3 regions of the Bacillus sp. AK124 genome follow, and region 3 is predicted to be linked to each of the others. Evidence: riboswitches for the same ligand, from Rfam matches in the RefSeq annotation. Region 3 holds a riboswitch; each other region holds the start of a gene.
What was found. A riboswitch is a leader RNA that binds a small molecule or an ion and turns the genes downstream of it on or off. The one in region 3 is predicted to bind S-adenosylmethionine.
Positions count from the first base shown of each region.

Region 1: it holds a riboswitch for S-adenosylmethionine, as region 3 does, so the genes downstream of both, metN (methionine ABC transporter ATP-binding protein MetN) here and M1E06_RS05610 (MetQ/NlpA family ABC transporter substrate-binding protein) in region 3, are expected to answer to the same signal.
Region 2: it holds a riboswitch for S-adenosylmethionine, as region 3 does, so the genes downstream of both, M1E06_RS00905 (5-methyltetrahydropteroyltriglutamate--homocysteine S-methyltransferase) here and M1E06_RS05610 (MetQ/NlpA family ABC transporter substrate-binding protein) in region 3, are expected to answer to the same signal.

Region 1 is NZ_CP096378.1:869,476-879,790, reverse strand. It holds gene sufC (Fe-S cluster assembly ATPase SufC) at 1-734, opposite strand, end outside; gene M1E06_RS04285 (cation diffusion facilitator family transporter) at 957-1,892, opposite strand; gene M1E06_RS04280 (hypothetical protein) at 2,025-2,171, opposite strand; gene M1E06_RS04275 (carboxymuconolactone decarboxylase family protein) at 2,315-2,698, opposite strand; gene metQ (methionine ABC transporter substrate-binding lipoprotein MetQ) at 2,791-3,621, opposite strand; gene M1E06_RS04265 (methionine ABC transporter permease) at 3,635-4,303, opposite strand; gene metN (methionine ABC transporter ATP-binding protein MetN) at 4,296-5,321, opposite strand; SAM riboswitch class I at 5,438-5,545, opposite strand; gene M1E06_RS04255 (SCP2 sterol-binding domain-containing protein) at 5,720-6,076, opposite strand; gene M1E06_RS04250 (thioredoxin family protein) at 6,198-6,506, opposite strand; gene M1E06_RS04245 (toprim domain-containing protein) at 6,532-6,876, opposite strand; gene M1E06_RS04240 (YusG family protein) at 6,939-7,175, opposite strand; gene gcvH (glycine cleavage system protein GcvH) at 7,236-7,619, opposite strand; gene M1E06_RS04230 (arsenate reductase family protein) at 7,681-8,037, opposite strand; gene M1E06_RS04225 (acyl-CoA dehydrogenase family protein) at 8,153-9,937, opposite strand; gene M1E06_RS04220 (acetyl-CoA C-acetyltransferase) at 9,957-10,315, opposite strand, start outside.
Region 2 is NZ_CP096378.1:188,623-198,937, forward strand. It holds gene M1E06_RS00895 (glycosyltransferase family 2 protein) at 1-548, opposite strand, end outside; gene M1E06_RS00900 (glycosyltransferase family 39 protein) at 548-2,788, opposite strand; gene M1E06_RS00905 (5-methyltetrahydropteroyltriglutamate--homocysteine S-methyltransferase) at 2,928-4,058, opposite strand; SAM riboswitch class I at 4,132-4,241, opposite strand; gene M1E06_RS00910 (DUF3298 and DUF4163 domain-containing protein) at 4,560-5,243, shown strand; gene M1E06_RS00915 (chorismate--pyruvate lyase family protein) at 5,342-5,872, opposite strand; gene M1E06_RS00920 (LacI family DNA-binding transcriptional regulator) at 6,069-7,043, opposite strand; gene M1E06_RS00925 (ABC transporter substrate-binding protein) at 7,277-8,575, shown strand; gene M1E06_RS00930 (carbohydrate ABC transporter permease) at 8,587-9,525, shown strand; gene M1E06_RS00935 (carbohydrate ABC transporter permease) at 9,522-10,315, shown strand, end outside.
Region 3 is NZ_CP096378.1:1,104,606-1,114,920, reverse strand. It holds gene M1E06_RS05620 (DUF4257 domain-containing protein) at 24-353, opposite strand; gene M1E06_RS05615 (MDR family MFS transporter) at 574-1,755, opposite strand; gene M1E06_RS05610 (MetQ/NlpA family ABC transporter substrate-binding protein) at 1,876-2,700, opposite strand; SAM riboswitch class I at 2,757-2,864, opposite strand; gene M1E06_RS05605 (sunset domain-containing protein) at 2,996-3,676, shown strand; gene M1E06_RS05600 (ABC transporter permease) at 3,705-5,036, opposite strand; gene M1E06_RS05595 (ABC transporter ATP-binding protein) at 5,026-5,724, opposite strand; gene M1E06_RS05590 (ABC transporter permease) at 5,750-6,727, opposite strand; gene M1E06_RS05585 (ATP-binding cassette domain-containing protein) at 6,721-7,599, opposite strand; gene M1E06_RS05580 (GntR family transcriptional regulator) at 7,592-7,984, opposite strand; gene M1E06_RS05575 (hypothetical protein) at 8,026-8,154, opposite strand; gene M1E06_RS05570 (YtzC family protein) at 8,280-8,552, opposite strand; gene M1E06_RS05565 (TIGR01212 family radical SAM protein) at 8,705-9,673, shown strand; gene M1E06_RS05560 (tRNA (mnm(5)s(2)U34)-methyltransferase) at 9,670-10,254, shown strand; gene M1E06_RS05555 (tetraprenyl-beta-curcumene synthase family protein) at 10,268-10,315, opposite strand, start outside.

The DNA of each region.
Region 1 (10,315 bases), 240 kb from region 3:
CAGTCATATCCTTCAGCCTCAAGGCGCTGCGCCAGCTCAGGTCCGCCGGATTTCACAACGCGGCCCTGCATCATGACGTGCACGTGGTCAGGCGTAATGTAGTTCAAGAGGCGCTGATAGTGCGTGATGATCAGGCAGCCGAAGTCCTCGCCGCGCATTTTGTTGATTCCTTTTGAAACGACTTTAAGGGCGTCGATATCCAAACCTGAATCGATTTCGTCAAGAATCGCGATTTTCGGTTCGATCATCATCAGCTGAAGAATTTCGTTGCGTTTTTTCTCACCGCCTGAGAAACCTTCGTTCAGGTAGCGCTGCGCCATATCAGGGTCCATTTCAAGAAATTCCATGTTTTCGTCCATTTTGCGGATGAATTTCATTAAAGAAATCTCGTCGCCTTCTTCTCTGCGCGCGTTGATCGCTGAACGGAGAAAATCGGCGTTTGTAACACCGCTGATTTCACTCGGATACTGCATAGCCAAAAACAGGCCGGCCTGAGCGCGCTCGTCCACTTCCATTTCCAGAACGTCCTTGCCGTCAAGCGTGATGCTTCCTTTTGTTACTTCGTATTTAGGATGACCCATAATCGCCGCGGATAAAGTTGATTTACCCGTTCCGTTCGGTCCCATTACAGCGTGGAATTCCCCGCCTTTTATTTCAAGGTTTACACCTTTTAAAATCTCTTTTCCTTCAATCTCAACGTGAAGATCTTTGATTGTTAATGTCGAAGCAGCCATGAAATATACCTCCAATATATATAATCATCATTCTCAATTTATTCTCATTCTAATTTTATAACAAATGAAAAGTGAATACAACAATAGTCTTCCTATCTTTTCGTGTACATGTTCTCAAGTTTAACAAAAAACGTTTTGTTCTTAAAGAGATTGGGGTAAGAAAACTTCCCGGACGAGAGATGCGCACCTTGCAATCAACAAGCTATCGACAAACAGCGCGAATTACGAGCGGGAACGATTTGATCCCAGGCTGCACGATTCATGACGGGAACAGCGCTCCCCTTCTATTTGGACCGTCACATGCTCCACGTTGCATTCTTTCCTTAGATATTTTGATACTTGTTTTAAGATTCTATCCCTGTCACTGTTTTCGTCTGCCACGATATGGCAGCTTAATGACGGCATATCAGATGAGATCGACCAAATGTGGAGATCGTGAACCTCCTTTACTGACGGAATGGAAAGCAAGCCGTTTTTAAGCGCTTCCGCATCAATGTCTTTCGGTTTTCCTTCCATTAATATATGCACCGAGTCTTTCGTCACCCGCCACCCGCTGACAAGTACCAAAGCCGCGACGGCTGCGCTTGCGATTGGATCGGCGATATTCCAATTGAAGAATAGCATGAGGAGGCCTGCGATAATCGCGCCGAAAGATCCCAGCATATCGCCGATGACGTGCAATAAAGCGCTCCGCATGTTTAAATTCCCGCTTGTGTCGCCTTTCATTAATATCCAGGCTGCAGCAATGTTGATGAACAGACCAACCGTTGCAATTGCGAGCATGCCACTGCCGGCGACTTCCGGCGGGCTGAAAAAGCGGTTGTACGCTTCCCAAAAAATATAAAGTGAAATCAAAAGCAAGGTGATCCCATTGATAAACGCAGCCAAAATTTCAAAGCGCCTGTAGCCGAATGTTTTGCTCGCAGTTGCAGCCTTTTCCCCAATTTTAAACGCCAAGAGGCTGAATCCAAGCGCTGCAGCATCGCTGAGCATATGTCCCGCATCTGACAGCAAAGCGAGGCTGTTCGTCAATATCCCGCCTATCACTTCAATTATCATAAAAGTAAAAATCAAACCGAAGCTGATGAACAGCGCTTTTTGATTTGCTGATCGGCTGCCATGGTGGCTGTGACCTGTATGTCCGTGAGAATGAGCCATTTTAAATCCCCCTCTTAAATCAATATATGATCATGTATTCATATTTAAATTTTACCTTTTCCTTTAATTATGGTCAAGCGGCTTTTAAGAACATGGAGAAGGACGGATCGACACATCCGCCCCCCTCGCGTTTTATCCGATCATGGGTAAGTCTGATACGATCTGCTTGCTTTTTTGATACTGCTTTTCACGTCTTTTCTCAACTTCAAGCCGGTTCACATGGCTTCTGCTGTACTCTTCGTACCCCATTCCATGCGACTTGTGCATCGCTTTTTCCATTTCGGCCGTGAATTCAAGGTCAAGCTGATCTTGGCTTGAACAAATAATGAATCATCCTTTCAGAGATTTTCTTACATAGTACCAGTTATATACAAACTCTGCAAAAATGTGTGTGCTTTCAATATGCTTTCACGGACGAAAAATCAATGCTTCATTTGCTGGAATTCTTCCATCGCCTGCAGAACGAGTGTGACAGCTTGGCTCATGGCCGCGCCTCCGCCAAATGCCGCAGTTACGCCGACTGCTTCAAGAATTTCTTCCTCCGACGCTCCGCAATCCAGGCAGCCCTTGATATGATAAATAATGCAATATTCATCCTGAGTATTCACACTGATGCCCAGTGCGATCAGCTGCTTATCCTTTTCGCTGAGCGCGCCTTTTTTAAAGCATTCCTCGGTAAATTCGTTGTATTTGGCGGCAATTCCGGGCATTTTTTCGGAAAAGATGCCGATCCCTGCTTTATATTCATGCAGTGCAGATTCGATAATGCTTTCTGATTCATGCTGATTCACGTTTTGTTCCTCCATTTTCAGTTGGTAGTCTTTTTTTATTATGAGCCTCTTTTCAAAAAATACGCGAAAAAACCCCGGTTTTCTTCGAAACCGGGGTGTTCTTTCATTTACTCAGAAACAGAAATGACAGAGCCTTCATATTTTTTGTCGATGAACTTTTTGATGTCATCAGAGCGCAATACGTCCATCAGAGCTTTCACTTTGTCAGAATCTTCGTCGCCTTTTCGGACGGCGATGATGTTAGCGTAAGGATTGTCTTTTGGAGACTCAAGTTCGATTGAATCAGTTTTCGGATTCAGCTTGTTTTGGATCGCGTAGTTCACATTGATGAACACTGCGTCAGCTTCATTGGCTTCGTATGCTTTTGCTGTCATTTCAGGCGCCACATCATTTTTGATTTTGAGGTTTTTCTTATTTTCTGCAATGTCTTTTACTGTCGCATCCACTTTTTCAATGCCTGATTTCAGCTTGATCAGTCCGGCATTTTCAAGCATTGCAAGCATGCGGCCCTGTTCAGCCGCGTTGTTGCTCATAATAATTTTTGCACCGTCAGGAAGGTCTTTTAAAGATTTATACTTTTTAGAGTAAATGCCGAATGGCTCAAGGTGTACCGCGCCGACGTTAACAAGATCATAATCTTTATTTTCTTTCATTTCCTGTTCAAGATACGGGACGTGCTGGAAATAGTTCGCATCGAGATCTTTCGTTGCAAGCGCTTTGTTGATCAGTTTGTAGTCCGTGAAATTTTTGATTTTAAGCTCATAGCCTTTTTCTTTCAAAAGCGGCTTTGCTTCTTCAAGGATTTCAGCGTGAGGCGTCGGCGTCGCTCCGACTGTGATGACTTTGCTGTCTTTATCCCCTTCGCTGCTGGAAGATCCGCAAGCGGCTAAAACGCCTGCAAAAATGATGAATAAAGCTGTTAATAAACCTTTTTTCATGTTGATGTCCTCCCTAACGTTTGTCTAATTTATTTGTTATAAAATCCCCGATAAACTGGATGATAAACACAATAGCTAAGATGAAAATAGTGGCGATGAGTATAATATCGGGATTGTTCATCTGAAAACCGTTTACATAGGCAAGGTTCCCGAGTCCGCCTGAACCGATTGCTCCGGCCATCGCCGTCGAACCGATCAGTGCAATCGCCGTAACCGTAATGCCAGAGATCAAGGCCGGCATCGATTCGGGCAGGAGCACTTTAAATATGATCGTCGATGTTTTGGCTCCCATCGATTTTGCCGCTTCAATCACGCCCTTATCAACTTCGCGCAAAGCGATTTCAACCAGGCGGGCATAGAACGGAGCGGATGCGATAATCAAAGCCGGAAGTGCGGCGTTCGGCCCCAAGATCGTGTTCATTAAAAACTTTGTGAAACCAAGCAGCAAAATAATCAATATAATAAAAGGAATAGACCTGAACACATTGACGATTGCCGAGATTACACCGTTCACGACCCGATTCTGCCAAATGTTTCCTTTTGAAGTCAGATACAGCAGCATACCGAGAATCACTCCGATGATAAAAGCAAACAATAGGGAAATTCCTGTCATATATATCGTTTCATACGTAGCTTCCCACAGCTGCTCCATATCTACGTTTGGAAACAGTTTTTCAAACATTCGTGATCACCTCTGCTTCTACTTGACGGCTCTTGATGAAATCGACCACATCATTGACCTCGTTTTCATATCCGTCGACATGAATGAACAATGAACCGTATGCGCCGTCCTGAGTTTGCGAGATTTTGCCTTGAAGGATGTTGACTTCAACATCGAACTTCCGAATGATCTGTGTGATCAGCGGCGATTCGGCCGCTTCACCGACGAAGGTGAGCTTGATCGTCCGCCCGGATGTCGTTTCTTCGAGGAAATGCTTCAGCGTTTCCTGTGTTTCCACCGGTTCTGTTACCTGCTGAACAAAGCGCTTTGTCATTTCTTCCTGCGGCTTGAGGAATACGTTCAGCACATCGCCTTCTTCCACGACCTTTCCGTTTTCCATGACGGCCACTCTGTGGCAGATTTTCCTGATAACATGCATTTCATGAGTAATCAGGACAATGGTCAGTCCGAGCCTTTCATTGATATCGGACAGAAGACCCAGGATCGAGTCAGTCGTCTGCGGATCAAGCGCTGATGTCGCTTCATCGCATAAGAGAACTTTCGGATTGTTTGCGAGCGCCCGAGCGATGCCGACGCGCTGCTTTTGGCCTCCGCTAAGCTGTGAAGGGTAGGCATTTTCCTTGCCTTCAAGTCCGACAAGCTTTATCAGTTCAGCGACTCTTTTCAGACGTTTTGCTTTGCTGACACCGGCGATCTCCAGCGGAAACGCAATATTGTCGCGGACCGTTCTTGACCACAATAGGTTGAAGTGCTGGAAAATCATGCTGATTTCCTGCCTTGCATTCCTCAGCTTCTTCCCTTTGATCTCACTGATTGTTCTGCCGGCTACTTCAACCGTGCCTGAAGTCGGCTGTTCAAGTCCGTTCAAAAGACGGATCAAGGAGCTTTTTCCAGCTCCGCTATATCCAATAATTCCGAAGATTTCACCTTTTTTAATCGTAAGGGTGACATCCTGGACAGCATTGACATCTCCATGCTTTGACCGATAAATCTTTGAAACATTTTGAAGATTTATCAAAAGCCATCACCTGCTTTCTTGCTCAATTCTCATAGTTGTCTAAATCCCTGATCAAACAATGAAAAAAGCCTTTCTGCACACATGAGCAGAAAGGCTTTTGAATAGTCTGGGCCTTTCTCTCATCTTTCAAAGCATAACGCTTCGTGTGAATTGGCACCATTTCAACACGTGTTGATGGTTGCCGGGTTTCATAGGGCACTTCCCTCCACCTCTCTGGATAAGAGAATCATATATTTATTTTTTGATTATTATGATCGGAATTCTTAAAGTAGGATATCATGCGAAAAAATAGTTGTCAACTATTTTTCGTAAGACAATCGGCCTACGGCGAAAAGAGACGAACGTAAACGCTCGTCTCTGTCCGACTTATACACGGAATGTGCCGATTTTTCAAATTTTTAAAATGTCTCTGAATAAAGATCGCTGTTTTTAAAAAAGCCGTCCGTCAGCCATAAAATCGCTTCAAGCTTCAATAAAGCTCTGAATGAGCCTTTTACTTGAACAGTGCCGCGCTGTACGAGATGCTGCAATGAAATATCGCCGTGAAGAAGGTCAATAATCTCGCTTTGCTCTCCAAAAAAGGTCAAATGAGCTTTCTCTGCAAGAGAAGATTTTTCCATTTCTCCTTTTTCGTTGATCGCTAACGTAAAAGCTTCTTTCTCGCCTTGAAACGTAATCAGCAAAGCCGTTGTCGATAATAGAGGTTTTAAAAAAAGAGCCTTGTCCTCTCTTTCTATCAATCCCATTTTCTCCAACTGTATAACCTCCTGTAAATTGGTCATACTTACAGATTCTCTGTCTGCCGCAGGAGTTCCTTTAGGAATTGCTCGACAAGTTTTTGCTGGTTATTTCCCGAGAAATATGTCAAAACCGCCCTTAATCCACAACATTTTGTTTAATCGTATCGTATAAGTAGGAAACGGAGTGAAAAGCGTATTCTTTTTTGACGACTTCCCCGTTTTTGTAAAGGATAAAGCATGGAACGCTTTCTATTTCCTGCTGCTTGGCAAATGCCGGGGAATAATTGAGATTGTTTTTATAAAAAGGAATGTCCTTTATCATTTCATCAACGACTTCCAGCATTCTTCCGGCCAGCTGACACGTTCCGCAGAACGGCGTGTATACATATAGAAGACAGGTCTCATGTTCAAGCCGTTTTAGCTCTTTTTCTTGGAGTTCTTGCATCTGTTGAACCGCACCTCAATACATTTTATAATAAATATTTTGTATGTACCCGGATGTTTGAACGAATTAATACTTCTGCAACATGCTGACTCGGGGCGGAAGCGACTTCTTTGTATACCCTATCGATGTATAGATGCGAAGCTTGGGGGAGCTCCCTCGTCAGCTGCCGGCGGAGCTTTTCCCCTGATTCATCGGAATCCACCAGGATATAAACGTCTTTATCAAACAGCGTTTCGGCGAATTCATCGAGTTTTGCCTGGCTGATCGTTCCGTTTGTGCAAATGATATCCACGGGCTCTTCGATGACATGCTTCACTTTTTGCTTATCTGATTTCCCTTCGACGATCATGACTTTTTCATTTTCCGGCATATGGATCACCTTTAAAGATTTACTTGTAAAAAAAGGCAGTGAATATTCACCGCCTGACTTGATTAACACCAGCCTTGGTGGTCATCACAGTCTACATATTTAGCATCCGGACCGCTTACGGTATCCGCCGTTTTGTAAAATCTCTCATCTTGGAATGAATATCCAGATTTCAACTCGTATTGATCCTTTCCGGTCATTCGGCCGATCAGCTCATTCTCATGGTACAGCTGCATTCCGCCGTTTTTTAATCGGCTTTCCACATGTTCTGTAATATCAATACGTTCTTTTTTCAGCGTCAATTTGGACACCCCCTCTTGATATAGAGTATCCAAACGACACATGGCTATCCTGAATAATCCTTAGTCTTCTTTTATCATGTCCTCATATTGCTCGGCTGTCATCAGATTTTCGATTTCAGAAGCATCGGACGGCTCGACGATAATCATCCAAGCCTTTTCATACGGAGACTCGTTGACGAATTCAGGGCTGTCTTCCAGATCTTCGTTCACTTCGACCACTTTTCCGTTGATCGGGGCATACAGCTCAGAAACGGTCTTTACGGATTCAACGCTGCCAAAAGGCTCGTCCGCTTTGATTTCGTCTCCCACTTCAGGAAGCTCGACAAATACGATGTCTCCAAGTTCGGATTGGGCGAAGTCTGTAATGCCGATTCTGACTTTATCTCCTTCTGTTTTCACCCATTCGTGTTCTTCTGAATAACGCAACTCTTTCGGTGTGCTCATGCTAACCCCTCCATAAAGTGTTTTAATCGATCCTACATTGAAGATATCATATTTTGATGGGTTATAACCAGTATGTCTTAAACTGATCTTCTTTAAAACCGACCGTTACTTTACTGCCGTCTGTCGCAATCGGACGTTTGATCAGCATACCGTCCGAAGCCAGCAGTTCCAGCTGCTCATCTTCAGACATGTTTTGCAGCTTGTCTTTTAAGCCGAGTTCACGGTATTTTTGTCCGCTCGTGTTGAAAAACTTCTTCAATTCAAGCCCGCTTTTCTCGTAGAGCTCTTTCAGTTTTTCCTTGCTTGGCGGCTCTTCTGCGATATGTATCCCATTGATTTCTTTGCCATGGTCTTCAAGCCATTTTTTCGCTTTGCGGCATGTCCCGCATTTCGGATACCAGTAAAAATCCAAAGCCATACATACACACCCCTCTCATTTAATCGAGGTAATTTTAACACAGATCGAATGAAAAACCTAAAACCGTGCTCCATTCTATAACAGCTAAAAACCCTGCCTAAGCAGGGCTTTTCGTTTAAACGATATATTTCTCAGCTTCAAAGACTCCCTTGGCTGCCTGGCGCTTTTTCTCAATGACATTGACAGGCATAAAGCGCGTCAATTTGCGGAGCGCAGACAGCATCATCCGCAGCGAATCACCTGATTCCATCGCAATGAGCGATTCCTTGGCATGGCTTTCAATTTCCTGAAAGGCAACTTGTGCAAAAATCTGCGTATAAAGAATTTTCTGGGCGTTTTTGTCTTCCCCGGTTGCCTTGATGGCTTTTTCTGTACGCAAAATAGCTGCTTCCATGGCGTAGACCTGGCTGACAATGTCGGCGATATTCACGAGGATTTCCTGCTCCTGGTCGAGCGCTTTTCCATATTTTTGCGCGGCGAGTCCCGCGATCATGAGCGCGATTTTTTTGGCGTTTCTCAGCAGATACTTTTCCTGTTCCAAAACGCCGTCACCTGGTTCTTCAGGCATGAGCATCATCAGTTCTTCCTGAAGCGCCTTCGCTTTCTCAAACAGAGGAAGCTCGCCTTTCATCGCTTTTTTCAAGTATGTGCCCGGGACGATGAGACGGTTGATTTCATTTGTGCCTTCAAAAATCCGGTTGATCCGTGAATCGCGGTAAGCCCGCTCCACTTCGTATTCCTGCATGAATCCGTAGCCGCCGTGGATTTGGACGCCTTCATCAACGATATAATCAAGCGTTTCAGATCCAAATACTTTGTTAAGGGAGCATTCGATTGCATATTCAGCGATCGATTTCGCGACCTGGCGCCCGTCTTTTTGCTCTTCTTCGCTCAAGGTGCCCATTTTGTCTTCAAACAGCCCGACCGTACGATAAACAGAGCTTTCCATCGCATAAAGTCTGGCTGACATAGTGGCGATTTTTTCCCCGATTAAGCTGAACTTTGAAATCGGCGTCTTAAATTGCTGGCGCTGATTGGCGTATGAAGCGGACAGCTCGATGACCCGTTTGGAAGCGCCGATTGTCCCGACAGCGAGCTTATAGCGGCCGATATTTAAAATATTGAAGGCGATGACATGCCCTTTTCCCGGTTCGCCTAAAAGGTTTTCTTTCGGAACTTGAACCTGGTCTAAGATGAGCGTACGGGTCGAAGAGCCTTTGATGCCCATTTTTTTCTCTTCAGGCCCTGTGGAAACACCTTCGTAATCTTTTTCCACAATGAAGGCCGAAAAATGTTCGCCGTCTATTTTCGCGTAGACGATGAAAACATCGGCAAAAGCTGAGTTTGTAATCCATTGCTTTTCACCGTTTAATATATAGTGGGTTCCCGCCTCATTCAAAACGGCCGTTGTTTTTGCCCCTAATGCATCAGATCCGGAGCCAGGCTCTGTTAAGGCATAGGCTGCAAATTTTTCCCCTGTTGCAAGGGACGGCAGATACTTTTTCTTTTGCTCCTCGGTTCCGAAAAATACGATCGGAAGCGTGCCGATCCCGACGTGCGCCCCGTACGATAACGAAAAGCTTCCCGCTCTTGAGAATTTTTCGGTAATCAGCGCCGAGCTGATTTTATCGAGCCCGAGTCCGCCATACTCTTCAGGAACGTCAGCACCGAGAAGCCCGAGTTCTCCAGCTTTTTTCAGGAGCCTGACAGAGTGATCGAAATTGTGCTCTTCAATTTCGTCGATGTATGGCGAAACATCTCCGAGAATATAATCTTCAGTCGTTTTGGCGATCATTTTATGTTCATCTGTGAAATCTTCCGGTGTAAACAACTGATCAGCCGTCACCTCTTCGATCAGAAAGGCTCCGCCTTTTTTCATATGATCTTTTGTTTGTTCCATTGTTCCATCCCCCTTGTGATTAAACTAATTCGAATACCCCTGCTGCTCCCATGCCTCCGCCGATGCACATCGTCACAACGCCGAATTGCTCGCTTCTCCGCCGCATTTCGTGGATCAATGTCAGCGTCAGCTTTGTTCCCGTGCAGCCGAGCGGATGTCCGAGCGCAATCGCTCCGCCGTTGACATTGACTTTCTCTTCATCGATTCCAAGCGACCTGATAACCTGGATCGCTTGCGATGCAAACGCCTCATTTAATTCGAATAAACCGATATCCGAGAGCTCAAGTCCCGCCATCTTCAGCGCCCTTGGGACAGCTTCAACAGGACCGATGCCCATCACCTCCGGCGGAACGCCGCCGACTGCGAACGAACGGAACC
Region 2 (10,315 bases), 920 kb from region 3:
TCTTTCAGCTTGTTCATTTCATTGACCACCTTCCGGTCCATGAGCCGGAAGTCTCCCGTATCCACCGGGATATCAACGTCTGTGAGTTTTCTTAAAATACGGTAGAACATGGCGGCCGTTTGCTTTTTGAAAAATGTTTCTCCTTCCCGCTTTGTGCGGACGGCGTATACAACGTCAAAGCCTTGGCGCCACTTTTCCGCCATTTCCAAAATCAATTCGGGAGGATCCTGCAAATCGGCATCGATCACCACGATCGCTTCGCCGGCAGCATAGTCGGTACCGGCCGTAATGGCGATCTGATGACCGAAATTTCTTGAGAAATTGATGCATTTTACTGCCGGGTCTGACTGAGCAAGCGACTTCAGCATGTGAATGCTGTCATCGCTTGAACCGTCGTTTACAAAAATCAGTTCATAAGGGTCGCCTGTCGAGTCCATGACGGTTTTTAATCGGTCATAGGTGCTTTGAAGCACTTCCGCTTCGTTGTAGACAGGGACTACGATTGAAAATGTGACTTGTCTCTGCATATTCATCACCTTTCCTTTCATCAATCAAGCTCCACTTTATAAAGCGTCTGATTTCCGCCAGGTCCGCCTGACTGGGAATCGTTATCTGAAGAAGAGCTGCTGTATTCGTTTTTTGAAATTTCTTTTCCGTTTTCTTTAATCCAGTTAGTGAATTCTGAGTTGTCTTGGCCTCGACCGTCGCTGATCATGAAGTACTTGACTTCGCCGTTTTTGACGAGCTTCTCAAGTTTTTCAACCGTCAAAATCGGGTCGCTTCCAGAGAATCCGCCCATCGCCATGACAGCTTTACCTGTTTTGATGATGTAAGATTGAGCAGACGTTGCGCTGGAGACCGCAAATAAATATTTTTCACCCGTGTTGTTCTTTTCAAGGTAGCTCAACAGTTCTTCATCGACTGATTCGCCGCTTCCAGGGCTGCCGCCGCTTGGTCCGCCTTGTTGACGGCCGCTTGCGCCTTCGCCGTTCTGATTTTGGCTGTTTTGGCCGGAACCGGTATCAGTTGAAGAATCATTGCTGTTTGAACCAGGACCGAAGCCAGGTCCGTTATTGTTGTTTTGATCACTGTCTGTTTGACCGTCTTGGCTGCCGAATCCGGGAGGTCCGCTGCCGTTGTTATTCTGCATCTTCCCTCCGCCACCGCCGCCAAATGATTGTGCGGATTTAGGTCCGGCCTGCGGAATCATGCCGTTTACACCGTCAGCGAGCGTTGCTGTTGTCCAATAGAAAGGTCCGATCAGCATGCCGAGCAGCGCTGCAAGTGATACATAGTAGCTGAATGACTTTCCTTTTTTGAAAAAGATGAGAAGGCAGCTTGTGACAATGCCAAAAGCGCCGATCAATATGCTCCAGACGATGCCGATTTCGCTGAGATAAGGACTCAAAATATACAATTCAAATGCGGTTGTCAGCAAAATTCCGATCGGCAGAAGCTGTTTTTTCCAGCCGCTTTCCTCCTGATAGAGGCGAACGAGCGCTGTCCAGCCTGCACCTGATAAAGCGGCAATCGGTGCTGCCAGCATGATCAGATAGTAATGGTGGAAGAATCCTGCGACGCTGAAGAATGCAGCGACTGGCAGAAGCCACATCATCCAGAAAATCGTTTCAGTCGTTATTTCATTGAATTTGCGTTGACCGCGAAGGCCCGTGATCAGCAAACCGATGATGCCGAAGAGTACAAACGGGATGAGCCAGCTTGCCTGTCCGGAAAGCTCGGATTGGAATAGTCTGAGAGGGCCAGGGTTTCCTGTGCCAAACATGCCGCTCGTGCCGCCGCCGGGACCTCCGCCGCCGCTTTGAACATCACCCTGCTGGCCGTCCGGTCCGCCTGAAGGCATCTCGCCCCCGCTCGGCGGAGCCATTTGTCCATTTGTCGAGTCTGAGTTGTTTTCGGTATCGCCGCTTTGCTGCTGCGGCATTTCCTGCTGCTGGTTCTTTTGATTTTGATCAGATGAGGGGGTTCCGCCCCCGCCAGCACCGTTTTGGCCTGTGAGACGCTGGATGCCGTTGTAGCCAAACGCCAGCTCAAGGACAGAGTTGGTCTGGCTGCTTCCAATATAAGGGCGCGAACTCTCCGGCTGACTATCGACGACTACCGCCCAGGAAACGGAAACGCCTGCCAGAACGATCAAGGCTGTGATAAGAGACACAATTTTTTTGCGAATCGTCGTTTTTGCTGCAATCATGTAAAACAGCAGGAATGCCGGTAATACCATGTATGCTTGCAGCATTTTGACGTTAAAGCCGACGCCGACCATACAGAATGCGCCGAGCAGCCAGCCGATTTTTCCTTTCCGGACTGCTTTAAACAACATCCAGGTTGCAATCATCAAACAAAGGGTGAGAATGCTGTCGACGTTGTTTGTATGGCTGACCGCAACGGCAATCGGCGTACACGCCATAATAAGAGCTGAAATTCTGGCCGCCGTTTTGCCAAAAGTAGGTTTTACAATAAAGTACAACAGTGCTACGGAAATCACTTCGGCAATCGCTTCAGGAAGAACGACGCTCCAGCCGTGCACGCCGAACACAAGTGCAAAAAGTGTCTGAATCCAGAGTGCAACCGGCGGTTTATCAACTGTTACAAAGCCTGCTGGATCAAATGATGCGTAAAAAAAGTTATGAAAACTTTGGGTCATACTTTCAACGGCCGCCGTATAGTAGGCGTTGTCTGTGTCACTATTCCAGATGCCGTACAAGTTTAAAGCTGCAGATAATACAAGAATGAAGACCAGGAATATATCGATTTTCCTTTTCTTAATCATTGTTCGATCACCTCACTAAAGAGCATTATAGAAGCCAAATATGATCAAACTATGAACAAATCAAGAAGGAATTTTAAATTGTATAGAGGGGCAAAAAAAAGAGACATGCCGTCAGGAGGCATGTCTCAAATATGAGGTGTTATTTCCATACGTCTTCTGCGATCTCGACGACATGGCGCAGTTTTTCCCATTGCTGCTCTTCCGTCAGGAGGTTGCCTTCTTCTGTGGAGGCAAAGCCGCACTGCGGGCTTAGGCACAATTGGTTCAGGTCGACGAAGCGAGCTGCTTCGTCGATGCGCCGCTTAATATCATCCGGGTTTTCAAGCTCTCCGAATTTGGACGTGATCAGACCGAGGACGATCTGCAAGTCTTTCCGTTTGACATAGCGAAGCGGTTCGAAGCCGCCGGAGCGCTCGTCATCAAATTCAAGGAAAAGTCCGTCTAAATTGAGTCCGTCGAAAATCGTTTCTGCAGCCGCATCGTAGCCGCCTTCCGCCACCCATGTTGACTGGAAGTTGCCGCGGCAGATGTGCATGGTGACCGTCAAATCGTCCGGGCGTCCTTCAACTGCTTCATTAATCGTGTTGGCGAAGGACTGGCGCAGTTCATCAGGCTGGCGGCCGAAGGCTTTGATCTGCTCATGTCCTTTGTCTGAGAAAAATACCGACCAGGCCGTGTCATCCAGTTGCAAATAGCGGCAGCCGGCATCGTAAAATGCGCGGATCGCTTTTTTGTAAGCCTGCGCGACATCGTGATGGAACTCATCCAGATCCTCGTACGGGCTTTCTCCAAGTTTTCCTCTGAAAAACAGCATATTCGGGCTCGGAATCGTCATTTTCGGCGTATGTGTGCCCGCAATATCATGAAGAAATTTATAATCTTCCAGCATCGGATGGTTTGTAAAATCGACTTTGCTTGTTACTTTGATTCCGCGCGGCTTCGTTTCAACATTATGAAATTGAATGCCCTTATCCGCTGTATATCCTTCTACGCCGTCAAGCCCTTCAAGAAAATCGAAATGCCACCATGACCTGCGGAATTCCCCGTCAGTAACGGCTTTAAGGCCAATTTCTTTTTGCTTTTCGACAATGCGCTTGATCTCTTCGTTTTCGACTTCGCGCAGTTGTTCAGCGCTAATTTCACCGTTCGCTTTTTGAATACGCGCTTTTTTTACGGGCGCAGACCTTAAAAGACTCCCCACCTGATCAGCTCTGTACGGTCCGATTTTTTTCCCAGGCGTTTGCTTCAGTACATCGGTTGATTGTGTCATGCTTCATCCCTCTTTCTTTATAGACATAAAAAAGCTCTTCCCGATAAGGAAGAGCTTGATATATTCAATCTCCTCCTTATCTTCAAGAGCACGTACATGCTCTTAAGGATTTAGCACCATTCTGTCATAGACAGCGGTTGCCGGGTTTCACAGGGCCAGTCCCTCCACCACTCTTGATAAGGAAAACCTTTTTATGCAATTTTTTAATAGTTTTAATATTAATACTTTTTATAAAAATGTCAATGGGTTTAAAAAAACTATTTGGTTTTTCATTTTCTTCTTCTGCGGTTAAACCGGAGGGCGTATCGAATCAGCGTGTGAATTTTTTGTCAAGACAGTCGTTCAAATGGTCAACAAGGTGCTGAACGAACAGGGTGAATTAGAATATTTTTCAATTTTTATCTCCGAAAATAGAAACTTTCTCGCGAGTTCACCGGTCTATCATGTGTACCCGATTTCAAAATGGGTATGATAAACAATGACAGATTAAGGAGGGTTCTTATGAACAAAAAAACAGTGTTTAAAGCGTTAGGTATGCTGATGACAGGGGTATTGTTTTTTGCGCTGTACGGTGCGGCCGCACTTCCTTCTGCACACGCGGCAAATGAAAAAAAGCCGACGGTCACGAGCCATACTTACAAAAACATTAAGGCTTTGAAATACCCGCAGGTTGCAAATGTAAGCAGCAAATCTCTCCAAAATAGGATCAACAAAGATTTTAAACGTTATATTGAGCAGTCCTACAAAGATTATGTAAAAAACAAGAAAGACGGCCAACAGCACGGATACCAAACAGATTATCAAACGTCCTTTGAAGTGAAATACCGGACCGGCCAAAAGCTAAGCATTCTGACAAGTAATTACGTCTACTCCGGCGGAGCGCACGGAAATACGGCAGTCCGCTCTTTCAACTATGACCTTGCCTCTAAAAAGCGGGTGTATTTATCAGATATCTTAAATACAAAATCGAAAATGGATAAGACAAAAACATACATTTACGACTATATTCAAAAACACAGCGACATTTTCTTCCCGGATGTGAAGAAGAAAGACATCGTCCTTGGTAAAAACACGGCTTTTTATTACACAAAAGACGGCATTGCGATCGTCTTCCAGCAATACGATGTCGCTCCTTATGCTGCCGGAAATCCGGTCGTTGCCGTGCCGAAAACGGTGTATCAATAAATAACAGCCCCTGTTTCGCAGGGGTTTTTGTTTTGAGGGAAGAAGGAATGGGGAGGTTATGGAAGCCTTTTCATGAAGTGGCAGCTGACGGGCATGATTCAGCCCGCAGTCCGTTCGCAGATTTTTTCTAAATCGAATAGCTCGCAGACATAGAACATGCACTGCCGGCCGCTGATAATCTGATATTTTTTAAAAGCATATGTCCGGTCTGCTGAAACAGGTACAAGTTGTGTGAAATGTTTTCCCAGGCAGTCGCCCGTACTGAAAATTTCACGCCTTGACTCCAGTTCTGCAATGATTTTCCCGATGGGAAGCCTTTCTGCCTGCAAATCTTGTTTGATGGCGGGCGGCAGTAAGTTTGTTTTAACATAGACATAATTATAAGATAAATAATCATCGCCTGTTTTCAAAGAGGAAGTTCTAAACAAGATGTCATCATCGCGTTGAAACAGCCTCGCTTCTTCAGGTGACAGCTTGTCATAATCAATATTATTTTGCTGAAAAACTTCGATTTCGGCTTTGCCGCCGATCAGCGTTTCAATCGCTTTGGTTGTTGAACCATCGGTTTTGGTTAACATGTCTTTTACAAGAGCAACTAGAGTTTCAGGAAAAAAGTGGCTTACGCTCAATGAAAGGCACCCCCGTACCAAAATTAGAATTTTTTGAAAACTTGTCTTTAAATTTATCATGTGGAGATGCGTTTGTCTAGAAAAATAAGTTAAATTTTAGGTTAGTAATGTAAATTTTATATTTTTAACAATTGGATAGATCAGGATATGTATGGAAAAAGGAGACGTCAATGTCTCCTTTTTTTGTGCGATTCATTTAAGTCGTCTCTCCTTCTAAAAGCTGTACGGGCAAATAGGTTTCCAGCGGTAAATCATCGAATTCGCCTTCAATGGCTTTGGACAAAATCTCGATGGCCGTCTTGGAAATGAGTTCAATCGGCTGCTGGATGGTTGTCAATTCCGGGAGGATGGACTGAACGGCTTCCGTTCCGTCGTAGCCGATCACCTTTAATTGCCCGGGAATGTCTTTTCCGCGTTTTTTTGCTTCGGTGATGACTGTAGCGGCCATGAGGTCATCGCTGGCAAAAATGCCGTCAGCCGCAGGCTGTTCATCAAACAGTTTTGAGATGATTTCCCGGTAATTTTGATGAAAGGGAACCTCATATGTAATCGGCTGCCTTCCGTGTTGTCGCATCACATCTTCATATGCTTTTCGTCTAAGATTTGCCGGTGTTTTCAGCTCAATTGGTCCGTTGAGATGGATGATGTGCCGGCAGCCTTTTGCAATTAACAGTTCTGTCGCTTTTCTTCCTCCGTCATAGTTATTGGAGCCGATGACGGGAATCGTTTCCGATAAGTAATGATCGATGGCGACAATCGGCAGGTTTTGCCGATGATAGTTTAAGATTCCCCTGTTGTAGGTCACGGCGATGACGCCGTCCACTTGATTTCGCATCAGCATTTCCAAGTATTTTTCTTCTTTGTCTTTGCGGTTCAAGCTGTTGCAAAGCAGCAGTTTGTAGCCCATGGCAGCGCAGATGCTCTCAATATGAAAGGCCAGTTCGCCGAAAAACGGGTTGCTGGAGTTAGGGATGATGAGCCCTATTAAATGAGTTCGTTTACGAAATAAAGAGCGGGCCAAATCGTTTGGAAAGTAATTGATTTCTTCCATCGCTTTATAGACTTTTTCTTTTGTTTTTTCACTAATATAGCCGCGGTTATTTAATACCCGCGATACGGTTGTTGGTGAAACTCCCGCTTTTTTTGCAACGTCGTGAATGCTAGGCTTCATTCCCTTTTCCCCCTGCTAGTTTACTGAAATGGCTTACAATTCTCGTCACGCACTTATTTTAGAGAATCGGACTGATATGTGCAAGAAAATGCCATGATTCTGAGAAATGTACCGGGATGAATAATTGGGGAAAAAATATGTCAACCGGTTGACATGTGAAACCGGTTGACATACAATTCACTTGAAAGCGCTTTTATCTGTTGATTTATGAAAAATGGGGGGAAGTGACAAAGATGAAAAGGTGGCTCTTCGGAATTTTTTCGTTGTTACTGATGTTTGCGATGTGGGGCTGCAGCAATAGCAAAAGTGCAAATAGCCAAGATGGGAAAACGCTTACGATGTGGGTGCACGTATCTGATGATAGTGAAGAAGGAAAGGTCTATCAAAAGCGGGTGGACGCTTTTAATAAAAAGTATGCCTCCGAAAACGTCAAGGCAAAAATTGATTTCATCCCCAGAAGCGGAAACGGCGGCGGATATGAAGACAAAGTGAACGCGGCGCTGACAACGAACACCTTGCCGGATGTGATCACTTTGGACGGACCGAATACGGCGGCTTATGCGAAATCTGGTGTAATTGCGCCATTGGATGAGTATATCAAAGACCAGGATGATTTATTGCCGAGCATTAAGCAACAGGGAACCTACCAAGGGAAACTGTATGCGATCGGCGTCAGCGAATCGTCGGTCGGTATTTACTATAACAAAAAAATGCTGAAGGACGCCGGCGTTGACTTGAAAACGCTGCCAACGGTTGAGAATCCATGGACGTGGGACGAATTTCTTGAGCTTTGCAAAAAGCTGAAAAATAAATATGACAAACCGGCCATCGATATGCAGTTGCAGTCAAAAGACGAAATGCTGACTTATGCGCTTTTGCCATTTGTTTGGTCGGCTGGCGGTGATGTCCTTTCAAAAGACGGCAAGAAGTCGGAGGGTGTTTTTAACGACAAACCGACCGCTGCAGCGATGACATTTATTCAAACAATGCTGAAGGAGGGTTACACGACCCGGACTCCGGTTAAGCAGGCGTTTGAAACGGAAAAATATCCGATGAAAATGAGCGGTGTCTGGACGGTAACCGACATGGAAACAAATTTCCCTAATGTCGATTATGGTGTGATGCCGTATCCTGTTTCGCCAAAAACAAAAAAGCTTGTGTCCCCTTCAGGAAGCTGGCAGTTTGCCATGACACAGACGTCTGAAAACAAGGAATGGTCGGCAAAATTGGTCGATTGGATGACAAACAAGGAATCCAACCTGGAATTGAGCCGTTCGATCGCCGCGCTGCCTGTGCGCTATTCATCAGAGAAAGTGATGGCAAAGGAATTCTCAGATGAAATGAATGTCTTCTTGCAGCAGCTGAAAGAAACGGGGCATGCACGACCGGTGACACCGGCATATCCACAGGTGACACGCGCATTTCAGCAAGCGATCGATGACATCAGCTTCTTTGATCAGCATCAGGATATTCAATCGGTGCTGGATACGCGTGCAAAAGAAATGCAATCAGCCATTGATAAGGCAAACTAGAAGGTGGAGCCATGAATAAAATTCCGTTGAAAGAAGCAAGGACGGCCTTTCTGCTGAAAAAAACCCCTGCCAATAAAATAGGGTGGCGGGACAATGTGCTGGCCTATACATTTTTAGGTCCGTCCTTGCTGATTTTGTCAGTGTTTCTCGTGATTCCTTCGATTATGGCGGTTTACTACGCATTTACAGATTATTATTTGTTAACACCTGACCTGCGCAAGTTTGTCGGTTTTGACAACTTTATCAAATTGTTCAAAGACCCTATTTTCTTGAAAAGTTTGAGCAACACATTGAAATTTGTTGTCCTTGTGATTCCGTTGCAGATCGGGGCCGCTCTCGGGCTGGCCCTTCTGTTGAATAAAAAGCGCAAGGCCAATACGTTTTTCAAAGTCGCATACTTTAGCCCCGTCGTCATGTCGCTTGTTGTCATCTCCGTTTTGTGGCTGTACTTGCTGAATCCGAATGAAGGAATGATCAATAACGTACTGACGCATGTCGGTTTACCGCCACAGCCGTTTTTGACAAGTCCTGATCAGGCGATCTTTACAATTGTTTTCGTTTCAGTCTGGCAGGGAGCGGGATTTCAGATGCTGATTTTTTTAGCGGGCCTGCAAAACATTCCCGGAGATGTCTACGAGGCGGCGCAATTGGATGGTATGAATAAATGGCAGCGGTTTATTTATATTACATTGCCTTTGTTGAAACCGACGTCGATTTTTATCTTTATTACAACGCTGATCAGTGCGTTTAAGCTCCTCGTGCAGCCAATGGTCATGACCCAGGGGGGACCGGTCAATTCAACGATGACAGTTGTCTATTATATTTATCAAACGGGATTTACCGATCGGATGGTCGGCTATGCAAGTTCAATTGCGCTCTTGTTTGGCACGATAATTGGATTGGTGACGCTTGCGCAGCGCAAGCTGGTGAAGGAGGATGAAGGCGGATGAGAAGGAAATTCGGGCCTTTAACGATACTGGAATATATATGCCTTGTTTTGCTGGCGGTTCTGTTTATATTTCCGCTGATTTGGATGGTCGCTTCATCGATGAAACCGGAAGCCGATATTTACAACAATATCAGCAGCATTCAAGCGTTTCTCCCGTCTTTTCATCCGTCGGAATGGTTTCAATCCTACAGGGAAGTGCTGTCACGGTTTGATTTACTAATGTATATCGGTAACAGTCTGTTTTACGGTTTGTGTGTGGCAGCGGGAGCTGTCATTATCAACGGAATGGCGGGCTTCGCATTCGCCAAGCTGCAATTCACAGGTAAAAAAGTGCTGTTTACCATATTGCTGGCGCTTTTAATCGTGCCGATGGAAACGATTTTAATCTCGCAGTTTACAATTGTTCATAAGCTCGGACTTGTTGATACGCGCCTTGCCGTGATTTTGCCGGCGCTTGCCGGGGCTTTCAATATTTATTTGTTCCGAAACTTTTTCATGGCGATCCCGGGGGAGATGATTGAGTCGGCCAAGCTTGACGGAGCCAACACATGGCAGATTTTCTGGCGGGTGATGCTGCCGATGTCGAAACCGGCTGTTGCTACTGTGGGGACATTGGCTTTTATCGGCAGCTGGAATGACTATATTTGGCCGCTGATGGTTTTGACGGATAAGTCGAAATTTCCGATCCAGGTGGCGATTACAGCCATCAACAGCACCGAGCCGGTTTATACGAACCAGGTAATGGCTGTCTTGACGATTTCCACGATTCCGCTGATTCTCATCTACATTGT
Region 3 (10,315 bases):
AAAAAAGGGTAAGAGTGAGGATCTTAATCGTGTGGAGATTTGTTTTGCCGTTCGGAGTTCTGTACATTTGCCTGCTGTTCTCTGACAAAGTCAAAGCTTCTCAATACAGCTTCACCGCCGTAGCCGGCAATGATCGATAACACGACAAGCTGAATTCCAGAATCAGGTTCCGCAGATAAAACAAGCAAAATAGAAGCAACCATTCCGACAAGAATATCTTCAAAAAATCCAAGGTAAATGAATCGTTTCGTTGTTCTCGGTTTCTCGAGGCGCCCTCTTTTTTTAACGTGCCCGAGAACCCCCATAATCCCTCCAATCAAACAAGCAACCAAAACTTGATGCAGCATCTTCATCACCTTCCTAAAGCCCTTAGTTTAGTCAAGCGACTTCAGGCCATCGAGCAGCCCCCCTAGACCCCTTGCGATGATATTCGATACTACCATACAGAAAATGTGTTCTGTCTGAGAAGAAAAAAAGCTTGTTTCTTCCATTATATGTGAAGATTTGGTTGATAATCTTGATTCCTTCGATTCATTTTCATATAATTACAATTACCTATTTTTTCTATACCACTTATGCATCTGATTGAGCGGAGAGCTGCTTTTCCTTCCTGTCGTATAAAAACGCCGTTCCTATTGCGAACAGCAGCAATACGAGCAAAACCGCGAGCAAAAGCTGCATATTGAAATAATCAACCAGCATTCCGCCAAAAAGCGGCCCGATCATTCTTCCGCCGGTCGCCATACTGTTGACAAACCCTTGATAAAACCCTTCTTTTCCCCTCGGAGCGAGACGGTTGGCGATTGTCGGCACAGCCGGCCATACAAGCATTTCGCCAATGGTCAGCACAACCATCGCGGCAAGAAACGCCGGAAACCGTTCAGCGCCAAACAAAATTCCGTATGCCATCATAAAAATGACAAATCCGATCACGATTTGGTTTTTCAGCGATTCGGCAAACCGTTTCACAAAAAAACCGATCAGCGGCTGACCGAAAACAATGAGCGCCCCGTTCACTGTCCAAAGTACGCTGTACTGCCCAAGAGATATCCCCAGCTCCTGGGTGTGTGAAGCGATGGTCGAGGACCATTGCGAATAAGCGACCCAGCCGAGCAGGTAGCCCGTACATATAACCAAAAGCGCGGAGAATCTAGATTTCCCGCTGACTGAATCGGCATGATCCAAAACAGAAGACTGCATGGCTTTTTCAGACCGAATGCGTCTAAATCCGAAAATCGCAATCATGAAAAAGACGGCATACAGCATTGCATTCGCCAGAAAAACATACGTAAATGAAAAAGACGCGACAATTCCGCCGAGCGCTGAACCAACTGCCACCCCTGCATTTTGCGCCACGTATACAGCATTGAACGGCTTTCTGCCGCCTTCCGGCCAAACCGAGCCGGCCATTGCATAGCATGCCGGAAACACGATCCCTGATCCAAAACCGGCCAGTGTTAAGAAAAGAATGTATTGGAACCACTCGTGAAAAAAGACGAGGCCTGAAAGGCTCGCAAACGTGATCACAATTCCAAGTACGACGGTTTTAAATCCGCCGATTTTATCGAATAGATATCCCCCGAACAGGTTGCCCAGCACATTTGCCCCTGAGTTCAGCATCAGCACAAATCCGGCCGCTGTCAGCGACTTTCCCAAATGCTGATGGATATAGATGGTATTCAGCGGCCATAAAAAAGATGCCCCTGTGACATTGATAAACATTCCGATGACCAATAGCCATAATGTGCGCGGCATAGCGTTTCCTTCTTTCTCTTTAGCATTCCCTCTAGATTCTATTCGTTTTGCCCATTTTTTTCAATTGACACGATTTCGATTTTCAACATAAAAAACCCCCTTTTTAAAGGGGGAATTTTTTTATGATTGCGTCATCCATTTTGGCTTTCCGAAACCGGCGAATTCCCGATCGATCGCATCTTCGAAAGCTTTGGATTTTACCGCTTCTTTGAGATCTTTGGCGAATGGCTTGTCTTTGTTTTTTTCATCCACTACCACTTGATTGCGGTAGCGGTCAGGCATGTTCTCAAGCGCCAGCGCGTCCTGCAACTTCATATTAGCGGAGAGAGCGAAATTACCCGGGACAGCCGCGATATCCAGGTCATCGACCGCTCTTGGAAGATTGGCAGATTCAAGCTGTTTAAATGTCAGCTTTTTCGGATTTTCCGCAATATCCTGCACAGAGGCTTTCAATGTGTCGACATCGCTTTTCAGCCGAATCAGCCCCTGATCCTGGAGCGTTAAAAATGCCCTGGCGGCATTGGCCGGATCGTTTGGAACAGCCACTTCCGCCCCGTTTTTGACATCGTTCAAGTCGTTATATTTGGCAGAATAGAGACCCATCGGAGCGGTCGGCACAGAAATGAGTGCAGCAAGATGTTTATTGTTTTCTTGATTGTATGATTTCATAAAAACCTCATGTTGAAACAAATTGGCGTCGAGTTCGCCTTCGCTTAACGCCGTGTTCGGCTGTACATAGTCGGTGAATTCGACCACTTCAACTTTGTAGCCTTTTTTCTCAAGTTCAGGCTGAATCGCTTTTTTGACCATATCGTAATACGGTCCTGCAGTAGCGCCTATTTTGATCGTTTTACCATCGCTTTCGGCATTGTTTCCGCATGCGGTCAGAAGCGCCATGCTCAAGGCCAGTCCCAGCACGGAAGTCCATTTTAATATCTTGTTCATGTACATCTCCTCCTCCAAAATAAAAAAAACTCTTTCAGCGCCTGAAAGAGTTGTTCAACTTATCTTTCAGAATGCGCCTGACATTCTGCTGGATTTAGCACCTTGCTCTGCTGCAGGTTGCTGAGATTTCGCCGGGCCAGTCCCTCCATCTCTCTTTATAAGCTGCATATTCAGTTTTTTAAATGATTTCTTTATTTTACGTTTGAATATTTAGATTTGCAAGAAGTTTTTTGGTATAAACATTTTTTTCTTTTTAAGCTAAAATATAGTTATCAAACACGAAAGGAGACGAATCATGGAATCTATCATGCTGATCGGGTTTTTATCCTTTATTTTTTCCATCTGCTACCTTGTATTTCATTTGATCAGAAGAATCTTTTCTCCAGGCAAAAGGTTTTCCAGAAAACTCTTTTATCCTTGTTTTGCAGGCGGACTTCTCCTCCTGATCATCTCTGCGCCTTATTACAGTGAGGAAACATATGCCGTCGATGAGACAAAAACAGAGGACCTGACAACCGAGCTTCAGGAACTGAAAACTGAACACAGCGCTGTACAAAAGGAGCAAACCGCATTAAAGCAGCAGCTCAATCAAGCAAACGAAAAACTGAAGGCAGCCAAAACGGAGAATGACACATTAAAAAAAGAAAACGAAAAACTGACAAAAGAAAAAGACTCGCTTACGAAAAAAACAAAATCGCTGTCAGAAAAACTGGCTAAGGCTGAAGAAAAAAGCGGCAGTACCGAAGCCACTGTAAAAGAAAAGAACGCCACCGCTCAGGCCGGAACGTCACACAGCGCGCCCTCCCCTAAGAAAAACAGCGGTGAAAGCAAACAGGAGTGCAAAATCAAAGGAAGCGTCAACCATATTTATCATACACCAGGAAGTACATATTATGACCGCACGAAAAACGTCGCCCGCTGGTTCTGCACAGAACAGGAGGCGCGTGATGCGGGGTACAGACCTCCGAAACGTTAAAAAAGCCGGCATACCGCCGGCTTTTTTCTTAAAGCTCTCTTCTTAATGCTGTCAGCACGTTCGTTCTTGTCGCTTTAATGGCCGGGTTCAGGCCTGAAAGAATGGCGACGCCTGCACTGATCAAGGTCGCGATAAGGACAAGACTGACCGGAATGTACGAGAAGGTGATGCTGAAGTCTGCCGCACTCGCTCCTCCTTCTGAAACCGATGATAAAATAGGTGGTATAATCTTGTTCACTAAAAAGCTGACACCGTATGAAATGATAACACCTAAAACAGATCCTAAGATACCGATATAGGCGCTTTCCAGCAGAAACATTTTCCTGATCACGTTCGGGCTTGCCCCGATCGCTTTCATAATGCCGATCTCCTGCGTCCGCTCTGTAACCGCCATTGTCATCGTGTTGAAAATGCCGATCGCTGAAATCAAGACGGCAATGACTCCGACGAAGATCAGACCGATTTTAAAAGCCATGAAAAAAAGATTAATGCTTTCGAGTTTTTTCGTTATTGAATCGACGTAGTAGCCTTCATCCTCCAAATCTGTTGTCAGCTGTCCGACATGTTCAAAGTTATCCGCGTAAACCGAAAGCTTTTTTTCGATCGTGCCGCTGTCTTTGTCCGCCTTCAGAAATCCGGTGATGTCTTTTTGCATGTCGTTGCTGACATAGACTGTTGAATCGCTTGCCCATTCATAAGAAGGTTTTTTCGTAACTCCGACAACTTTCAGATCATATGTTTTCGCTTTCCCTTCTTCTCCTGTTTTTTCATCCATTTTTGAGATCTTTAATTCAATTGTTTTGCCGAGAATATCTTCTGCGTATCCTTTTGGTTCTTTTACTTCCTCAGCATTATTTTCCATCTGCTTTTCATAATCTTGGGCTTCTTTTTTCGTCCAGAGATTCTTCCCGAAATGGTAGCCGACGACGATTTCATTCGGTGTTTTCGCTACGCGGCCGCGATCGAGTTTGATATTGGCTTTTTGTTCAGCGGCCATGTCAGTAATCGTGATATTCGACATTTGATTGTTTGTCCTGTTGCCCAACTTTGCTTCAGCAGGTGCGAACACCTGCGTGCGCTCGATAATCGCGGACACATCTTTGCGATTTTCGAATTCTTTCAAGTCTTTCTTTTGAACTTTCTGATCGCTTTGCCCTTCTTTTCCGACAACATTTATCTCAGTCACGATTTGCTCTTTCATCAGCTGTTCAGTCAGCGATTTTTGCAGGCCGAACCCGACCGATGCGAGCACGATTAAGAATGCGCAGGCCACCGTTGTTGCGAGAATGGTCATGAATACACGCAGGCGGTTTTTCTTCATATTTCTTCTAATAAACTTCAACTGATCCTTAAACTTCAACAGTCTCTTCCCCTTTCTCTAACACGCCGTCAGATAACTGAAATTTCGTATTGGCGATCGATGCCACTTCGTCATCGTGCGTGATGATGACAAATGTAATCCCGCGTTCCCTGTTCAGCTGCCGAATGAATTCGAGAATTTCCTGTTCTGTTTCGGAGTCCAGGCTTCCTGTCGGTTCGTCGGCTAAAATGATTGACGGATTCAAAATCAAAGCGCGGGCGATGCTGACGCGCTGCTGCTGTCCGCCTGAAAGCTCATTCGGATAGTGGCCGGCGTGGTTTTCAAGGCCGACGCGGTGAAGCATCTCATTGACGCGTTGCTTCCGCTCAGACGGATGAACACCTTTTAAAGTCAGAGGCAGCTCGATATTTTCGAAAGTCGTCAGGCTCGGAATCAGCTGAAAACTTTGAAAGATGAAGCCGAAATGTTCAAGCCTGAATGCCGCCCATTCTTTTTCGCCGTAATTCGTGACATTCGTGCCGTCAATGACGATCTTACCTTCTGTCGGGGCGATATAGCCGGAAATCAAGTTCAACAGCGTCGATTTTCCGGAACCGCTCCGTCCGACAATGCAGGCGATTTCGCCTTTTTCGACGGTAAGCGAGACATCCTTTAACACTTTAATTTCATTTTCCCTCCCCTTTTTGCCGACTTTAAACGAGTGGTGAATATGCTCTACACTGATCATTTGTAAATCTCCTCTCCATTATGGGTTACAGCTGTTTTATTTTTTTAAAAATCAAGAAGTAACTGATTAAAAACCCGACTGCCGAACCGATCAACATACCGAAGATATAGCTGGACAGGCTTGAGCCAGAGGCTGTCCCGAATCCCCCGATGCCGAATAAAATCACGAGAATTTGGATCGGCCGGTCCATTTTTCCCCAAAGGAAAAAATGTCCGTTCCGTTCAATCTGCTGTCTGATAAAGCAGAAGTAGCCGATCATATAAAACAAAATCCCCATGGCGAGCGGAATAAGCGTAAAGGCCAGGCTGCCGTATTGAATGCCGAAATGGTTGAGGTACATGATCGGCGTTATATAATCCAATAGTTCTGTTTCACCATAAAAGAAAGCAGAGTGACCTCCAAAGAAACTCCGAATGATTCGAAGGTTGGCCAACGGAAGCCCGATCAGCAAATACGGCAGGATCGACGTTGAAAATGCAACGACCAGCTGGGCCAGCGGATTGCCGGTCATCGCGCCCGCCGCCATGACAAGCGAGTAGACCATAAAGCAGAAAATGACCGACCCGATAAAATACTCATGAAAATGAATGACATCAACCTTATACAAAATAATCAAAGCGTAAGATAATAAGTAAGATAATAGCTGAGCTGTTAAAAGAATTGAAAGGCCGAAGACATATTTCGTATTGAAAATGATGCCGCGCCTATAAGGGAGGCCGAGTGTGAAATCAAGCGTTCCTCTGCTACGTTCAAACCCGATCTGGCTGAGTGCAAGCGCGACTCCTCCAACCCAGAACATTCTCATAGCCCCGCCTATCTCATAATCTTTATATAAAACACACTCCATATCGGGAAATTTTTTCAGTTCTGCAAGGCATCCTTGGTACTGGAAATAATCATTCAAAAGCGTAAGCGGTTCACTCAGCATCACCGCTGCAAACACAACTAAAAAAATCCAGAAATGCTGTTTCCACTCTTTATATAAAAGTCCGCGGTCTACCATCTTCGCTTACCTCCATACTTCGCGATGAATACTTCCTCAAGACTGACCGGAAGCTCGTTCCAAACTTTCGGAGACAAACTTTTAAGAAATTGTTTGCTCACATCGTCTTCTTTCGGAATCAACACCGTATAAAAGACGCCGGTGTGATCCAAAACAGGGATTTCCCTTTCTCTGATTTTCAAATTGACATCTTCTTCAAATGCCATTTGGATTTTAATAAAATCGCCTTTCAGTTCATCAAGATCCATGATGTTCGACAATGTATTGTCTTCGAGAAAACCGATTCGGTTGCACATTCTTTCAATATCCTCAAGCCGGTGGGATGTGATGAGAATCGTCGTGTTGTTTTCAGCCACTTCATCGACCATCAGCTGGAGAACATCTTGTCTTGTGACGGCATCAATGCCGTCTGTCGGTTCATCGAGCAGGATGACCGCCGGCCGGATCGCAAATGACAAGATCAGCGACATTTGCTTTTTCAATCCTGTAGACAATTCCCTGTACTTTTTTGTTTCAGGAATATCGTAGCGGTTCATTAATTCATTAGCGTATGTAACATCAAAGTCAGGATAAATGTTTCGCAAAATATTGACGAGCTGTTTGTAATTGTATTTTTCGAAATAGGTGTTTTGAACGGGCATATAGACGATATTGCGCTTGACGAGCGGATGGTCCTTCACCTTGACGCTGCCGAAGTAGATATCTCCCTCATCAGGCAGCAGGATTTGCTGAATCAGGCGGAGAAGCGTTGTTTTCCCTGAGCCGTTTCTGCCGAGCAGTCCGAAAATCTCTCCTTCCTCAAGCTTAAAGGAGATGTTTTTGAGTATTTGTTTTCCGTCAATCGTTTTTGATACAGATTTGAGCTCAATCATTCACTTCCCCTCCTCTCACTTCTTCGTCGATTTCCGCCATCCACTCCTGCAGCTTTTTAGTGTCGATCCCAGCGTAATGCGCATCGATGATCAGCTGCTTTAACTGCTCTTTAATCATCGCAATCTTCCCTTCATCAAGCGTAACTTTCGCGTTTTCTGAAATATACGTTCCTCTCCCCCTCAACGTTTCAATTATTCCTTCCCGTTCAAGTTCTTTATAGGCTTTGCTGACAGTATTCGGGTTTGCAATGATAATGGTTGCAAGCTCTCTGACAGAAGGAAGTTTATCTCCAGGCTTGATTATCCCTTTTAAGCAAAGCTCTTTCATCTGCTGGATAATCTGCTCATAGATCGGGGTAGAGCTTCTCGGATCGATTTGAATCATCTATCTCCCTTCTTTCTCGTTCAATCTCAGGTCATTCACTTTTAAAAAAACACGTATCCCAAATTTTCTTGAATTATAAAGCCCAGCTTCGCAAGAACAAACAAGAACGAACAGGCAATGATAAACGCCACGACCACCATCGGCGTTATTTTTTTATGTTTATCACTCATGAGAGTTGCTCCTTTACATGTGTGTGTTAATTGTATTACTCGATATAGTACACCTAATACATTAAATACATCGTCCTTTTTTGTCAATCACTTTTTTCAAAAAAATGAACCCTTTCAAAAAGGGTTCATCTTTCATACGATCTCTGCAGAATCATATTGTTTTGAAGGGTTTGCAGCTGAAGCCTTTTGCGGTGAATTTCCTCCCTTTGTTGCTCATTGGCAAACAGCGAAAGCTTGTTTAATTCATTGACCGCGTTTTCAAGCATCAGCTGCGCATCGCTGTACTCTGTCTCATTGTAATGTTCCTGCCTGCTTGCAGTTTCAAATTGAGATAAAGCATAATCATAAGCATCTTCGCTTCTTTGGATGTGCTCTCCGACGGATTGTCTTGTAGCCAAAGAAAACCCCTCCTTAATGGAAAAATCCATCGTGATTAGTTTGGCCATCACAGCCGTGATCATTGAAGAAAATAATTGGGAATCGGTTTGTTCTTATCGTGTTTATTTGCTACAATTTTAGGATGCGTAATACTAAAAGGAGGTCCTTTTGTTTGCATCAGAACAACCCTTTTCCATATACGAACAGTGAAAAACGATATCATACATGGAATTATCATTTACGAAATCATTTCGGTCATAAAGTGTTTAAAGTCGCCCTTGACGGAGGCTTTGACTGCCCGAATCGCGACGGCACGGTCGCACACGGCGGATGCACATTTTGCAGCGCCGCAGGGAGCGGAGACTTTGCGGGAAACCGAGCCGACGATCTGCTGACCCAATTTAATGAAGTCCGCGACAGAATGCATGAAAAATGGAAAGACGGCAAATACATGGCGTACTTTCAAGCATTTACGAATACGCACGCTCCTGTCAGCGTTCTTCGCGAAAAATACGAAACGGTCCTCGGCCTCGACGGCGTAGTCGGCCTTTCAATCGCAACCCGGCCGGACTGTCTTCCTGACGATGTTGTCGAATATCTTGCCGAGCTTCATGAACGAACATACCTCTGGGTGGAACTCGGCCTTCAAACCGTTCATGAACGGACGGCTGATTTGATCAACCGCGCACATGATTTCGACTGCTATGTAGAAGGCGTGAACAAGCTGAGGAAACACGGTATCCGCGTCTGCTCTCACATCATTAACGGGCTGCCTCTCGAAGACCGCGGCATGATGATGGAAACCGCAAAAGCGGTCGCCGATTTGGATGTGCAGGGGATTAAAATCCATCTGCTTCACCTGTTAAAGGGAACGCCAATGGTGAAGCAGTATGAAAAAGGAAAATTAACGTTCCTTTCGCAAGATGATTATGTCCAGCTTGTTTGCGATCAGCTTGAAATTCTTCCGCCGGAAATGATCATTCACCGGATTACGGGTGACGGACCGATCGAATTGATGGTCGGACCGATGTGGAGCGTCAATAAATGGGAAGTCTTAAATGCCATCAATGGAGAACTGGAAAGGCGCGGCAGCTATCAGGGGAAATGGTTCAACAAAGAGAAAGAAGGCATCGCCACATGAAGCTCAAAAAGATCCTCCCGTATGCGAAAGAACTGCTGAAAACAGCCGCAGGCGAAGGAGACATCGTCATTGATGCGACAATGGGAAACGGACATGATACGTATTTTTTAGCAGAACTTGTCGGTGAAAACGGACATGTCTATGCCTTTGATATCCAGGAAGAGGCGCTGATCCATACTGCGGAAAGGCTTGGAGAAAAGCACCGCGGCAACGTCACTCTGATTCAAAAAAGCCACGATCAGCTGATTGAATCGCTTCCGCCTGAAGCGATCGGCCATGTATCGGCAGCCGTCTTCAATCTCGGATATTTGCCGGGCGGAGACAAAGCAGTGACAACAAGAAGCGTGTCCACCATTTCGAGCATCGAACAGCTGCTGCACATCTTGAAAGACGAAGGGCTAATCGTGCTTGTCGTCTATCACGGCCATCCAGAAGGAAAAAGAGAGAAGGAAGACCTTCTCGAATTTTGCTCAAATCTTGACCAGGATAAAGCGCGCGTCCTCTGTTATCAATACCTAAACCAGCGGAATGATCCTCCGTTTATTATCGCCATTGAAAAAAAAGCTCAAATCAGCAAATGATTTGAGCTTTCCTTTATGAACTTTTCATCCACGGCATTTTTTGAATTTTGCGGTAGGCCCT